One region of the Demequina lignilytica genome, then DNA from elsewhere that is predicted to be linked to it. Evidence: predicted binding sites of a transcription regulator. Region 1 holds the regulator's gene; each other region holds the start of a gene.
What was found. Region 1 encodes HrcA, which represses chaperone genes, less so after heat shock. Its sites were predicted from a motif close to TTNGCACTCGNNNNNNNCGAGTGCNAA; they were not measured.
Positions count from the first base shown of each region.

Region 2: the regulator HrcA is predicted to act here: its motif matches at 1,488-1,514, upstream of groES (co-chaperone GroES).
Region 3: the regulator HrcA is predicted to act here: its motif matches at 2,117-2,143, upstream of groL (chaperonin GroEL).

Region 1 covers NZ_JAUHPZ010000001.1:606,499-610,622, reverse strand. Annotated here, with positions in the region: gene QQX13_RS02745 (DUF4870 domain-containing protein) at 1-99, opposite strand, end outside; gene QQX13_RS02740 (DUF4870 domain-containing protein) at 183-560, opposite strand; gene hrcA (heat-inducible transcriptional repressor HrcA) at 767-1,774, shown strand; gene dnaJ (molecular chaperone DnaJ) at 1,775-2,911, shown strand; gene QQX13_RS02725 (16S rRNA (uracil(1498)-N(3))-methyltransferase) at 2,915-3,676, shown strand; gene QQX13_RS02720 (HIT domain-containing protein) at 3,673-4,008, shown strand; gene QQX13_RS02715 (PhoH family protein) at 4,047-4,124, shown strand, end outside.
Region 2 covers NZ_JAUHPZ010000002.1:151,629-155,752, forward strand. Annotated here, with positions in the region: gene QQX13_RS04365 (LysE/ArgO family amino acid transporter) at 1-263, shown strand, start outside; gene QQX13_RS04370 (THUMP-like domain-containing protein) at 269-1,447, opposite strand; gene groES (co-chaperone GroES) at 1,616-1,909, shown strand; gene QQX13_RS04380 (WhiB family transcriptional regulator) at 1,970-2,260, opposite strand; gene guaB (IMP dehydrogenase) at 2,473-3,984, shown strand; gene QQX13_RS04390 (TSUP family transporter) at 3,985-4,124, shown strand, end outside.
Region 3 covers NZ_JAUHPZ010000003.1:198,331-202,454, reverse strand. Annotated here, with positions in the region: gene QQX13_RS07080 (DsbA family protein) at 1-18, shown strand, start outside; tRNA gene QQX13_RS07075 (tRNA-Thr) at 106-178, shown strand; gene QQX13_RS07070 (uracil-DNA glycosylase) at 368-1,039, opposite strand; gene QQX13_RS07065 (DUF3263 domain-containing protein) at 1,138-1,419, shown strand; gene QQX13_RS07060 (LytR C-terminal domain-containing protein) at 1,441-2,034, shown strand; gene groL (chaperonin GroEL) at 2,263-3,891, shown strand.

The DNA of each region.
Region 1 (4,124 bases):
CTCGAGCATCGGGGCCGGGGCGGCGTAGGGAGGGACGGCGCCCGCGGCGGGCGCGGGCTCGGGCTGCGGGGAGCCCGGGGTCTGGTCGGTGTCGTTCATGCTCCCAGCGTCCCAACAGACGCCAGGGCCCCGCATCCACCCGGAGGGGGAGCGGGGCCCTGATCTTCGTCGGGGTGCGACCCCTACTTCACGATGCGCCAGTTGAGCGGATAGCGGTAGTGCTCACCCGAGCTGACCTTGACGGCGGCCATGATGCCGAAGACGAGCACGGCGATGCCGACCACGGCGAGGATCAGGAAGCCGATGAGCAGGAACGTGGTGATGAAGCCGACGACGTACCCGATGGTCGCGAGGATCGACCAGTTCAGCGCCTCCTTGGCCTCCTCGTTCACGAACGCGGACCGGTCGCGGAAGACCAGCCAGACCACCAGCGGCGGGATGATCCCGAACAGGATCACGCCGACGTGCGCGATGATCGACCAGAGCTTCTCGTCGGACTCGGACAGGGGCTGCGCGGCGGGCGGCTGAGGCGCCTGAGGCGGCGGCGGGTAGTCGGTCATGGTTCCTCCAAGGTGAGTGCGGAACGGACGCTCGCAATCTACACAGAAGCCGCCCGTACGTCAGCACCTGCCCACGTTTCGCGCGCCGCGTGGCGTGCCCGGCGACCGCCCCCCGAGCGCGCGTTACTATTGGCACTCGACCACGGAGAGTGCCAGCCGCGGGGCTGGTCCCACGGGATGGTGGGGAGAGCGCGGAGGAGGCGAGCGTGAGCGAGGAACGTCGGCAGGCCGTGCTCCGCGCGATCGTCGAGGACTACGTCGCCACGCACGAGCCCGTTGGCTCCAAGGCGCTCGCGGACTCCAAGGGCCTGGGCGTCTCCTCCGCGACCATCCGCAACGACATGGCGATCCTCGAGGAGGAGGGGCTGATCGCCCAGCCTCATACGTCGGCGGGCCGCATCCCGACCGATGCCGGCTACCGGTCCTTCGTCGACCACCTCGCCGCCTCCGCGATCCCCGACCCGCACAAGCGCGCGATCGCCACCTTCCTGTCCGACGCGGTCGACCTCAACGACGTGGTCGAGCGCTCGGTGCGCCTGCTCAGCCAGCTGACCCGCCAGGTCGCGGTCGTCCAGTACCCGTCGCTGCGGGAGTCGGCCGTGCGCCGGGTCGAGCTCGTGCGGCTCGGCCTCGAGCGGGCGCTCGTGGTGGTGGTCTCGGCCGACGCGCGCGTCGAGCAGCAGACCATCCCGCTCGGCGAGGCGACCGCGGACGAGGCGTTCGAGAGGGCCGTGCGCGAGGTCAACGAGGTCGGTCAGGGCCTCAGCGGCGCGACGCTCGCGACCGCGCTCGGCGCCTGGGCGGCGCAGCCGGGCCAGGTCCCGTGGGCGGCCACGCTTGCGGACGTGGTCGTCGGAGCGACCCGTGCCGGCACCGTCGAGCGCGTGATGTTCGCGGGCACCTCGAACCTGGCGCGAGCGGGCTCGGGCCTCGAGGCGGACACCATCGCCCCGGTCCTCGACGCGCTCGAGGAGCAGGTGCTGCTGCTGCGGCTGTTGCACGAGATGGCCGACCAGGGGGACGATGTCTCGGTCCGCATCGGCGCCGAGACTCACCACGAGGCGCTGCGCAGCACGTCGATCGTCGCCGCGAACTACGGGCGCGACACGCTCTCCCTGGTGGGAGCGCTCGGGCCGACACGAATGGACTACCCAGGGACGATGGCCGCGGTCCGCGCCGTCGCCCGCTATCTGTCGAGAGTGGTGGAGCTCTAGGTGAAGGACTACTACGGCGTCCTCGGCGTCCCACGGGACGCATCCGAGGCGGAGATCAAGAAGGCGTACCGGAAGCTCGCGCGCGAGCTGCACCCCGACGTCGCCGGCGCGGAGGGCGAGGAGCGCTTCAAGGAGGTCGCCGCGGCCTACGACGTGCTGGGCAACGCCGACAAGCGAGCGCAGTACGACCGCGGCGTGGACCCCCGGTCCGCGTCCGGCGCCGCAGGCGGCGCCCAGGGCTTCGGCTTCGAGGACATCTTCGAGACGTTCTTCGGCGGCGGCGCGAGCCCGTTCGGCCAGCAGCAGCGCGGGCCCGCGTCCCGCACGCAGCGCGGCGGCGACACCCTGGTGCACGCGGATGTCACGCTCGAGGAGGCCGTCTTCGGCATCACCCGCGAGATCCAGGTGGACCTCGCCGACGTGTGCGGCACGTGCCACGGCAGCTGCTGCGCGCCCGGCACCCAGCCGCAGACCTGCCGCCAGTGCAACGGCACCGGCTCGGTGCAGCGCATCGCGCGGTCCCTGCTGGGCCAGGTCATGACCACCGCGCCCTGCCCGACCTGCGGCGGCTACGGCTCGACCATCGAGTCGCCCTGCGCGGACTGCTCGGGGCAGGGGCGCACCCACTCGCGCCACACCGTCAAGGTCGACATCCCGGCGGGCGTCGAGACGGGCACGCGGATCCGCATGACCAGCCGTGGCGACGCCGGCGTGGCGGGCGGCCCCAAGGGCGACCTGTACATCGAGATCCGCGAGCGCGCGGACAAGGTGTTCGAGCGCCGCGGGGACGACCTGCACTGCACGCTCGAGGTCCCGATGACCGCGGCGGCGCTGGGCACCGTGCTGACGGTGGACACGTTCGACGGGCCGCAGGAGGTCGACGTCAAGGCCGGCACGCATGCGGGCTCGACCGTGCGGCTCCGCGGCCTGGGCGTCGGGCGCCTCCAGCGCCAGGGCCGCGGCGACCTGTTCGTGCACCTCGACGTCACCACGCCCACCGAGCTGACCGACGAGCAGGCGGAGCTGCTGCGCCAGCTCGCGGCCCTGCGCGGCGAGGAGGCTCCCGAGGCGCGCCTCGCGCCGATCGGCGGCGGCGTGTTCTCCCGCCTCAAGGACGCGTTCATGGGGCGCGGCTAGGACGTGAGCGCGCCGGTATTCCTCGCGCCCGCCGCGGCCTTCGCGGCGGTCGGGGACGTGCTGGAGCTCGACGGCGACGAGGCGCGGCACGCGGTCACGGTCCAGCGCAGACGCGTCGGCGAGGTGGTCGACCTGGTCGACGGCGCCGGCCTTCGCGCCCGGGGGCCCATCGTGTCCACGGGCGACCGCAGCCTCGCCATCCGGGTCGAGGCCGTCTCGCGCGACGACGACCCGCCGCTGACCCTGGTCCAGGCGCTCGCCAAGGGAGGCCGCGACGAGCAGGCGCTCGAGGCCGCCACCGAGCTCGGCGCGACCCGGATCGTGCCCTGGGCCGCCGACCGCAGCATCGTCCAGTGGCGCGGGGCCAAGGCGGACAAGGCGCGCGGGCAGTGGGAGTCCCTGGCCCGCGCCGCCGCGAAGCAGAGCCGCCGTGCGACCGTGCCCGCGGTGGCGCCGGTGGCCACCACGCGGCAGCTCGCGGGCCTGGTGCGCGACGCCGTCGCGGCGGGGGAGCGGGTGCTGGTGCTCCACGAGGAGTCCGCGGCCCCCCTCACGGCCCTCACCTGGGACGACGCGGGCCAGGGCGTGTGGTGCATCGTCGGCCCGGAGGGCGGGATCTCCGACGCCGAGGTCGCCGCGCTGACCGAGGCGGGCGCCGAGCCGGTCCTGCTCGGCCCGCACGTGCTGCGCGCCTCGTCGGCCGGCCCGGCCGCGTTCGCCGCGCTCGCGGCGTGCCGCGGCACGTGGAATACGCTGGGAGCATGAGCGACTGCATCTTCTGCACCATCGTGGCCGGCGGCATCCCCGCGGACGTGGTGGTCGAGACCGACAACGTGGTCGCGTTCCGCGACATCGCGCCCAAGGCGCCGCTGCACGTGCTGGTCGCCCCGAAGACGCACGTCCCGAACGTGGCGGCCGCCGCCCGGGAGATCCCCGAGATCCTCGCGGAGATGGCGATCGTGGCGCAGCAGGTGGCGGACGCGGAGAGCGGCGGCGAGTTCCGCTGGATCTTCAACACCGGCCCGTCCGCCGGTCAGACGGTCTTCCACGTGCACGGGCACGTGATGAACGGCGGCTCGCTCGGGTGGAGCGAGTGAGCGTCACCCGGGTGGTCGAGGTCGAGGACGCGGCACGCATGCCGGAGCTCCTCGGCTCGGGGGACGGCGTGCTGCGCGAGGTCGAGCGCGCCTACCCGGACGTCGACTTCGCCGTG
Region 2 (4,124 bases), on a different contig from region 1:
CGCTCGCGCTCACGTGGCTCAACCCCCACGTCTACCTCGACACCGTGCTGCTGCTGGGGTCCGTGGCGGGCTCCTACGGCGAGGCGCGGTGGATCTTCGCCGCGGGCGCGGTGACCGGCAGCGTGGTGTGGTTCACCGGCCTGGGCTACGGCGCGCGGCTGCTGAGCGGCGTGCTCGACCGGCCGGGGGCGTGGAGGATCCTCGACGGCGTCATCGCGACGGTGATGCTGGTGCTCGCGGTCTCGCTCGCGTGGGGCGCCTGAACGGGTCAGACGGGCTCGACGATCAGCGCGGTGTGCCTCCCGGCGACGCGGGTGAGGACCAGGGTCTCGCGACGGGTCCCCTTCAGCTTGAGGCGCGGCCGGAGCTGCTCGGGGGTGAGGTCGACCCCGCGCTTCTTGATGTCGACCGCGCCCACGTCGCGGGCCCGGAGCGCCGCCGCGAGCCGCTTCACGTCCAGCGGCAGCGTCTCGATCACCCGGTAGGCGCGGGCGAAGGGCGTCGCCTCGACGTGCGCCGCGGTCAGATAGGCGATGGTCGGGTCGACCAGGTGCGCGCCGATCCGTGCGGCGAGCTCTCCGACCAGGCCCGCGCGGATCACGGCGCCGTCGGGCTCGAGCAGGTAGGCGTCCAGCGGTCCCGCCTCGCCGCGGTCGGTCGGACCCGCGAGCTCGTGCGCGTCCCCGTCGGAGATCACGAGCGCGGAGTGACCCGCGCCGCGCGACGCGTCGCCCGCCCACAGGCCGGCCTCGACGACGTCCCCGTCCACGCTGACCCACTGCGCCTCCATGTCGGCCGGGATCGCCGCGTGGGGGATCCCGGGTCCGACCTTGACGCCGAGCGCGCGCACGGAGCCCCGCAGCTCGATCACCGCGTCGAGGCGCGGCGAGTAGTCGGCGGGGTCGTGGTGGCGTCCCCGTGCGCTGCGCCTGGCCGGGTCGGCGAACACCCCGTCCACCGCATCGTCCGCCAGGGCCGCGAGGCCCTCGAGGGAGTCGCCGTGGAGCACCCGCGACTCCGGCCATGGCGCAAGGTTGCGGCGCGCGAGCACGGCGGTGGCCTCGTCGGCCTCGAACGCCGTCACGGCGATGCCTCGCGCGGCGATGGCGCGCGCGTCGAGCCCCAGGCCGCAGGTGAGGTCGGCGACGCGGGCGCAGCCCGCCTCCGCGAAGCGCTCCGCGTGGAGCCCGGCCACCACGGCGCGCGTCGCCTGCTCGAGCCCCGCGCGATGCAGCACCAGCGCGTCGGCCTGCTCCCCGAGACGTGCGCGCGCCTCGCGGCGGAGCCCGGCGAGGGTCATCGCCGCCGCGACCAGCGCGCCGTCGTGGCCCTCGCGACGCAGGCGCTCGCCCACGCGGAGCTCGTCGGCGGGGGCGACCTCGCGCAGCTGCTCCGCGAGCGACAGGCAGGCGGGGCTCACCGTGAGGCGGGCGGTCGCGGCGTCCATGCGCCGATCTTTTCACGCGGGGCGAACAGCCGCGCCCGCGTTAGCACTCGCGCTCCCAGAGTGCTAAATTGGCGTTGCTCACCACGAGCGCGGAGCCACGTCTGACCCCCGCGACGGCAGACAGGGTCCGCACCACACACACTTCGACAAGGGAAGGTGAGGTCCGCAGTGTCGGTCTCCATCAAGCCTCTGGAGGACAAGGTCGTCGTCAAGGCGGCTGCCGCCGAGACGACCACCGCGTCCGGACTCGTGATCCCTGACACGGCCAAGGAGAAGCCCCAGGAGGGCGAGGTCGTGGCCGTGGGTCCGGGTCGCATCGACGACAACGGCAACCGCGTTCCGCTCGACGTCAACGTCGGCGACCGCGTGATCTACAGCAAGTACGGCGGCACCGAGGTCAAGTACGCCGGCGAGGAGTTCCTGATCCTCTCCGCGCGCGACCTGCTCGCCATCGTCGGCTGACCAGCCGCGCACGTCAGAAGGCTCCCGGGCATCCGCCCGGGAGCCTTCTGCGTCGTCGGGTCAGCTGGCCGCGCGCAGCCTGTTGCTCAGCATCGCGTGGCGCTCGTCCTCGCTGAGGCCGCCCCACACGCCGAACGGCTCGCGCGCCATGAGCGAGCGCTCGCGGCAGAGGTCCAGCACGGGGCAGCGGGCGCAGAACTCCTTGGCGTTCTCGGCCCGCCGGCGCCTCGCCGCGCCGCGTTCGCCCTCGGGGTGGAAGAACAGATCGGGATCGGCGCCCCGGCAGGCGCCCTCGTATTGCCATTCCCATTGGTCCTGCGTCGGTGCCGGCAGCTTCGCCACGGCTTCCATGAGGTGCCCCCTATGGATGTCTCGGGCGGATCGCTCGGCCCCATTGCCGCCCGATCCGGTAGGTGTCTTCCTTGGTATCCAAGCGGTCACCGACATCTCACCGTCGGGCACCACCCGCCCTCACTGCCATTCATAACACCTGTTCCCGGGGCTTGTGAACCCCCGATTTCGGACGGTGCCGCACGGCGTCCTCCGCGGCCTAGAATGGCCCAATGACGCCGCCCGAGAACGACCCGTTCGGGTTCACCGGACTGACCTACGACGACGTCCTCCTCCTGCCGGGGGAGTCCGACGTCATCCCGTCCGAGGTGGACACCTCGACCCGCCTGACCCGCGAGATCACCGTCGCCGTCCCGCTGCTCTCCGCCGCGATGGACACCGTCACCGAGGCACGCCTCGCCATCGCCCTGGCCCGCCTGGGCGGCATGGGCGTGCTGCACCGCAACCTGTCGATCGAGGACCAGGCCCACCAGGTCGAGATCGTCAAGCGCTCCGAGTCCGGGATGATCACCGACCCGGTCACCGTGGGCCCGGACGCGACGCTCGCGGAGCTCGACGCCCTGTGCGCGAAGTACCGCGTCTCGGGGCTTCCCGTCGTCGACGCGGACCGCCGCCTGCTGGGCATCATCACCAACCGCGACCTGCGGTTCGTGAACACGGCCGACTTCGCGCGCCTGCGGGTCGCGGACCAGATGACCGCGATGCCGCTGGTGACCGCCCGTGAGGGCGTGTCGAACCAGGAGGCGTCGGAGCTGCTCGCCAAGCACCGGGTGGAGAAGCTCCCGCTGGTCGACGCCGACGGGCGCCTCACGGGGCTCATCACCGTCAAGGACTTCGTCAAGACCGAGAAGTACCCCCTGGCGTCGAAGGACGCGGAGGGCCGCCTGCGGGTGGCCGCCGCCGTGGGCTTCTACGGCGACGCCTGGGAGCGCGCGACCGCCCTGGTCGAGGCCGAGGTCGATGCGCTGGTGGTCGACACCGCGCACGGCCACGCGCGCAAGATGATCGAGATGATCCAGCGCCTCAAGTCCGACCCCGCCACGCGGCACGTCCAGGTGATCGGCGGCAACGTCGCGACCCGCGACGGCGCCCGGGCCCTGGTCGAGGCCGGCGTGGACGCGGTCAAGGTGGGCGTCGGTCCGGGCTCGATCTGCACCACCCGCGTCGTGGCCGGCGTCGGAGTGCCGCAGGTCACCGCCGTCTACGAGGCCGCGCAGGCCGCGAAGGACGCGGGCGTGCCCGTGATCGCGGACGGCGGGCTCCAGTACTCGGGAGACATCGCCAAGGCGCTGGTCGCCGGCGCCTCGTCCGTGATGCTCGGCTCGCTGTTCGCGGGCTGCGCGGAGACGCCCGGCGACCTGGTCCTGGTCAACGGCAAGCAGTTCAAGAGCTACCGCGGCATGGGCTCGATGGGCGCCATGGCGTCCCGCGGGCGCACGTCCTACTCGAAGGACCGCTACTTCCAGGCGGACGCCCCGAGCGACGACGACCTGATCCCCGAGGGCATCGAGGGCCGCGTGCCCTACAAGGGCCCCCTGAGCTCGGTGGTCCGCCAGCTGGTCGGCGGCCTGGGCCAGTCGATGTTCTACGTCGGCGCCCGCACCATCCCCGAGCTGCAGGCGAAGGGCAAGTTCGTGCGGATCACGCCGGCGGGGCTCAAGGAGTCGCACCCGCACGACGTGCAGATCACCGTCGAGGCGCCGAACTACGCCGGCCGCAACTAGGTGGACATCACCTGGCAGGTGCTGCTGGTCCTCGGGCTGGTCGCGCTCCTCGCCGGGTTCCTCGACACCCTCGCGGGAGGAGGCGGGCTGCTGACGCTGCCCGCGCTCCTGCTCGCCGGCGTGCCGCCGCTGCAGGCGCT
Region 3 (4,124 bases), on a different contig from region 1:
ATCGAGAGCCTGGGCTGAGCCCCAGCATCGTCCGATCCCCGACGCCCCGCCGGTCCGCCGCGCGGGGCGTCGGCGCGTCCGGGGCCGGTATCCTGGCGGTCCCCTGCTGGCATGGCGCAACTGGTAGCGCACCCGACTTGTAATCGGGCGGTTGCGGGTTCGAGTCCCGCTGCCAGCTCTGCCTCCCGACCCTCCCCTCTGCCCGTCGGGACAGTGAGTCCTCCTGTTTCGGCCGGATCGCGCCGCTCGGGACACTCAGTCCTCCCGAGCCCGCGGCCGATGAGGACTGAGCGTCCCGGCACGAGGTGTCTCCCGCAGAAATGAGGACTCAGTGTCCCGACAGTCGGGGAGGGGACGATGCCGAGGTTCAGTCCGGCGTGCCCCACGCGATGGGGGCGGCGCCCTGGGCCTCCAGCGCCGCGTCGGTCCGCGAGAACGGGCGCGATCCGAAGAAGCCCCGAGAGGCGCTCAGCGGCGACGGATGCGCGCTCTCGACGCGCGGCACGTCGCCGAGCACCGGACCCAGCGCCTGCGCGTCCCGACCCCAGAGGATCGCGGTCAGCGGCCCACCGCGCGCGGCGAGAGCCTCGATCGCGAGGGCGGTGATCTGCTCCCACCCCTTGCCGCGATGCGAGGCCGGCCGGCCGGGCGAGACGGTGAGCACCCTGTTCAGGAGCATCACCCCCTGCCGCTCCCAGTGCGAGAGGTCGCCCGAGCTCAGCACCGCGCCGGTGTCCTCCCGCAGCTCCCGCGCGATGTTGGTGAGCGACCGCGGCATGGGATGTCCGGGCGGCACCGAGAAGCTGAGACCCACCGGGTCGCCCGGGGTCGGGTACGGGTCCTGACCCACGATCAGCACCCGGACCTCTGCGAGCGGGGTAGCGAACGCGCGGAGGATCCGGTCGGAGGCCGGGAGGTAGCCGCGGCCGGCGGCGACCTCCTCGCGCAGGAAGACGCCGAGCGCGGCGAGCGTGTCCGCGGCGGGCTCCAGGACCTCCGCCCAGTCGGGCGCCACCGGGTCCTTCCACGCGTCGGCCATGGCGCCACCCTAGCGGCGGGCCCGGCTCCGACCAGCGCGCCTGCGCGTCGTCCCTCCATGGCGGCGTTACGGTGGTGCCCGGACTGGAGGGAGCCCCGATGGACGGCACCGCGGCGCAGCCGCTCGACGCGACCACCGCGTTGAGCGAGCGCGACTCCTCCGTGCTCGCCTTCGAGCGCCAGTGGTGGCGCTACGCGGGCGCCAAGGAGGACGCGATCCGGGAGCTGTTCGACCTCAGCGCGACGCAGTACTACCAGGTGCTGAACTCCCTCATCGACTCTCCCGCGGCCCTGGCCCACGACCCGATGCTGGTGCGTCGCCTGCGCCGCATGCGCGCCGCGCGTCAGCGTGGTCGCGCCATGGGCTCCCGGGACGCGTGAGGCGGAAGGTAGGGTTTCCCCGTGGCTGACGAGTATCCCCGCGACGAGTTCGACCAGATCGCCGAGAGCGCCGGTCCCGTGGGCGTGCACCGCGCGCCCCGCCCGTGGTGGATCCTCGTGGTCACGCCGATCGTGGTGTTCATCGTCGCCGGTCTGCTCGCCTTCCTGATCGCCCAGTTCCTGTGGAACAGCGGCGAGTCGGGCTCCGAGTCGTCGAGCACGCCCAGCGCCACGGCCTCCGTGGAGGCCTCGCCGTCGGCCTCCGCCTCCGCCTCGGCCTCCGCGTCCGCCAGCGCCACCCCCGAGCCGACCGAGACGGCCGAGCCGGAGCCCGTCATCGAGTACGACGCCGCGGTCGCGGTGCTCAACGGCACCGGCATCGGCGGCCTCGCCGCGGGCCAGCAGTCGCTTCTCGAGGACGCCGGCTTCACCGCCGTCAGCGCCGCCAACCTCACCGGCACCAAGCCCGACGTCAACACGGTCGTCTACGCGGACGATGCGATGGCGGACACCGCGCAGGCGGTCGCCGACGCGCTCGGCTTCGACGCGGTCGTGCAGGGCGAGCCGACCACGGACGCCGACGTCGAGGTGCAGATCGTCTCCGACCCGCGCTGAGGCGCGGCTCGCCCTTGGCGAACATCGGCTGAACGACGCCCCCGCGGTTTGCACTCGCCGGGTGAGAGTGCCAGAATCGCGGTTAGCACTCGCCCTGCGCGAGTGCTAAATCAGACCTAAGGCTCACCTGCCGAGGTGCGGGGCGCGGCGTGACGTGAACGCCGGGCGCCGCATCGTCCGTCGCGGGCGGTGGGGGAGCCGCATTCCATCGGAAGAGGAATCATCCCCATGGCAAAGATCATTGCCTTCGATGAGGAGGCCCGCCGCGGCATGGAGCGGGGCATGAACGCCCTCGCCGACGCCGTCAAGGTCACGCTTGGCCCCAAGGGCCGCAACGTGGTGCTCGAGAAGAAGTGGGGCGCCCCGACCATCACCAACGACGGTGTCTCCATCGCCAAGGAGATCGAGCTCGACGAGCCGTTCGAGAAGATCGGCGCGGAGCTCGTCAAGGAGGTCGCCAAGAAGACCGACGACGTCGCGGGTGACGGCACCACCACCGCCACCGTGCTCGCCCAGGCGCTCGTGCAGCAGGGTCTGCGCAACGTCGCCGCCGGCGCCAACCCGATCGCCCTCAAGAAGGGCATCGAGAAGGCCGTCGAGGCCGTGACCGCCGAGCTGCTCAAGGCGGCCAAGGAGGTCGAGACCAAGGACGAGATCGCCGCGACCGCGGGCATCTCGGCCGGCGACCCCGCCATCGGCGAGCTCATCGCCGAGGCGATGGACAAGGTCGGCAAGGAGGGTGTCATCACCGTCGAGGAGTCCTCGGCTCTGGGCCTCGAGCTCGAGCTGACCGAGGGCATGCGCTTCGACAAGGGCTTCCTCTCGGCGTACTTCGTCACCGACCCCGAGCGCCAGGAGGCCGTCCTCGAGGACGCCTACGTACTGCTCGTCGAGTCCAAGATCGGCTCCGTCAAGGACCTGGTCCCCGTGCTCGAGAAGGTCATGCAGACCGGCAAGCCGCTGATGATCATCGCCGAGGACGTCGAGTCCGAGGCCCTCGCCACCCTCGTGGTGAACAAGATCCGCGGCACCTTCAAGGCCGTCGCCGTCAAGGCGCCCGGCTTCGGCGACCGCCGCAAGGCGATGCTGCAGGACATGGCGATCCTGACCGGCGGCACCGTGATCTCGGAGTCGGTGGGCCTGTCCCTCGACAACGCTGGTCTCGAGCTGCTCGGCCAGGCGCGCAAGGTGGTCGTCACCAAGGACGAGACCACGATCGTCGAGGGCGCCGGTGCGCAGGAGATGATCGAGGGCCGCGTGCGCCAGATCCGTGCCGAGATCGACAACTCGGACTCGGACTACGACCGCGAGAAGCTCCAGGAGCGCCTCGCCAAGCTCGCGGGCGGCGTCGCCGTCATCAAGGCGGGCGCGGCCACCGAGGTCGAGCTCAAGGAGCGCAAGCACCGCATCGAGGACGCCGTCCGCAACGCGAAGGCCGCCGTCGAGGAGGGCATCGTCGCCGGTGGTGGCGTGGCCCTCATCCAGGCCGGTACCTCGGCGTTCGAGGGCCTCGCGCTCGAGGGCGACGAGGCGACCGGTGCCCGGATCGTCGAGGCCGCGATCACCGCGCCCCTGCGCCAGATCGCGATCAACGCCGGCCTCGAGGGTGGCGTCGTCGTGGAGAAGGTCAAGGGCCTCCCGGTCCACTTCGGCCTCAACGCCGCGACCGGCGAGTACGTCGACCTGCTCGCCGCGGGCGTCAACGACCCGGTGAAGGTGACCCGCTCGGCGCTGCAGAACGCGGCGTCCATCGCGGCGCTCTTCCTCACCACCGAGGCCGTCGTCGCCGACAAGCCCGAGCCCGAGCCGGCCATGCCGGCCGGCGGCGCGCCCGACATGGGCGGCATGGGCTTCTGACCCCGCCCGGTCTCGCGACCGACTGACGCAGGCCCCCGCTCCCGGTTCGCCGGGGCGGGGGCCTTCGTCGTGCCCGGGCGGGACGATGCGCCTCCTGCGGGGAGCTGGCGGTCGCGTGGGGAAGGTGCGCGCCTCCTGCGGGGAAGTGGAGTGCCAAACCAGGGGTGCGCGCTGCGCCGAGCTCCCCGCAGCGAGAACCGGAGTCCGCGGAGCGACCATCACCTCCCCGCACG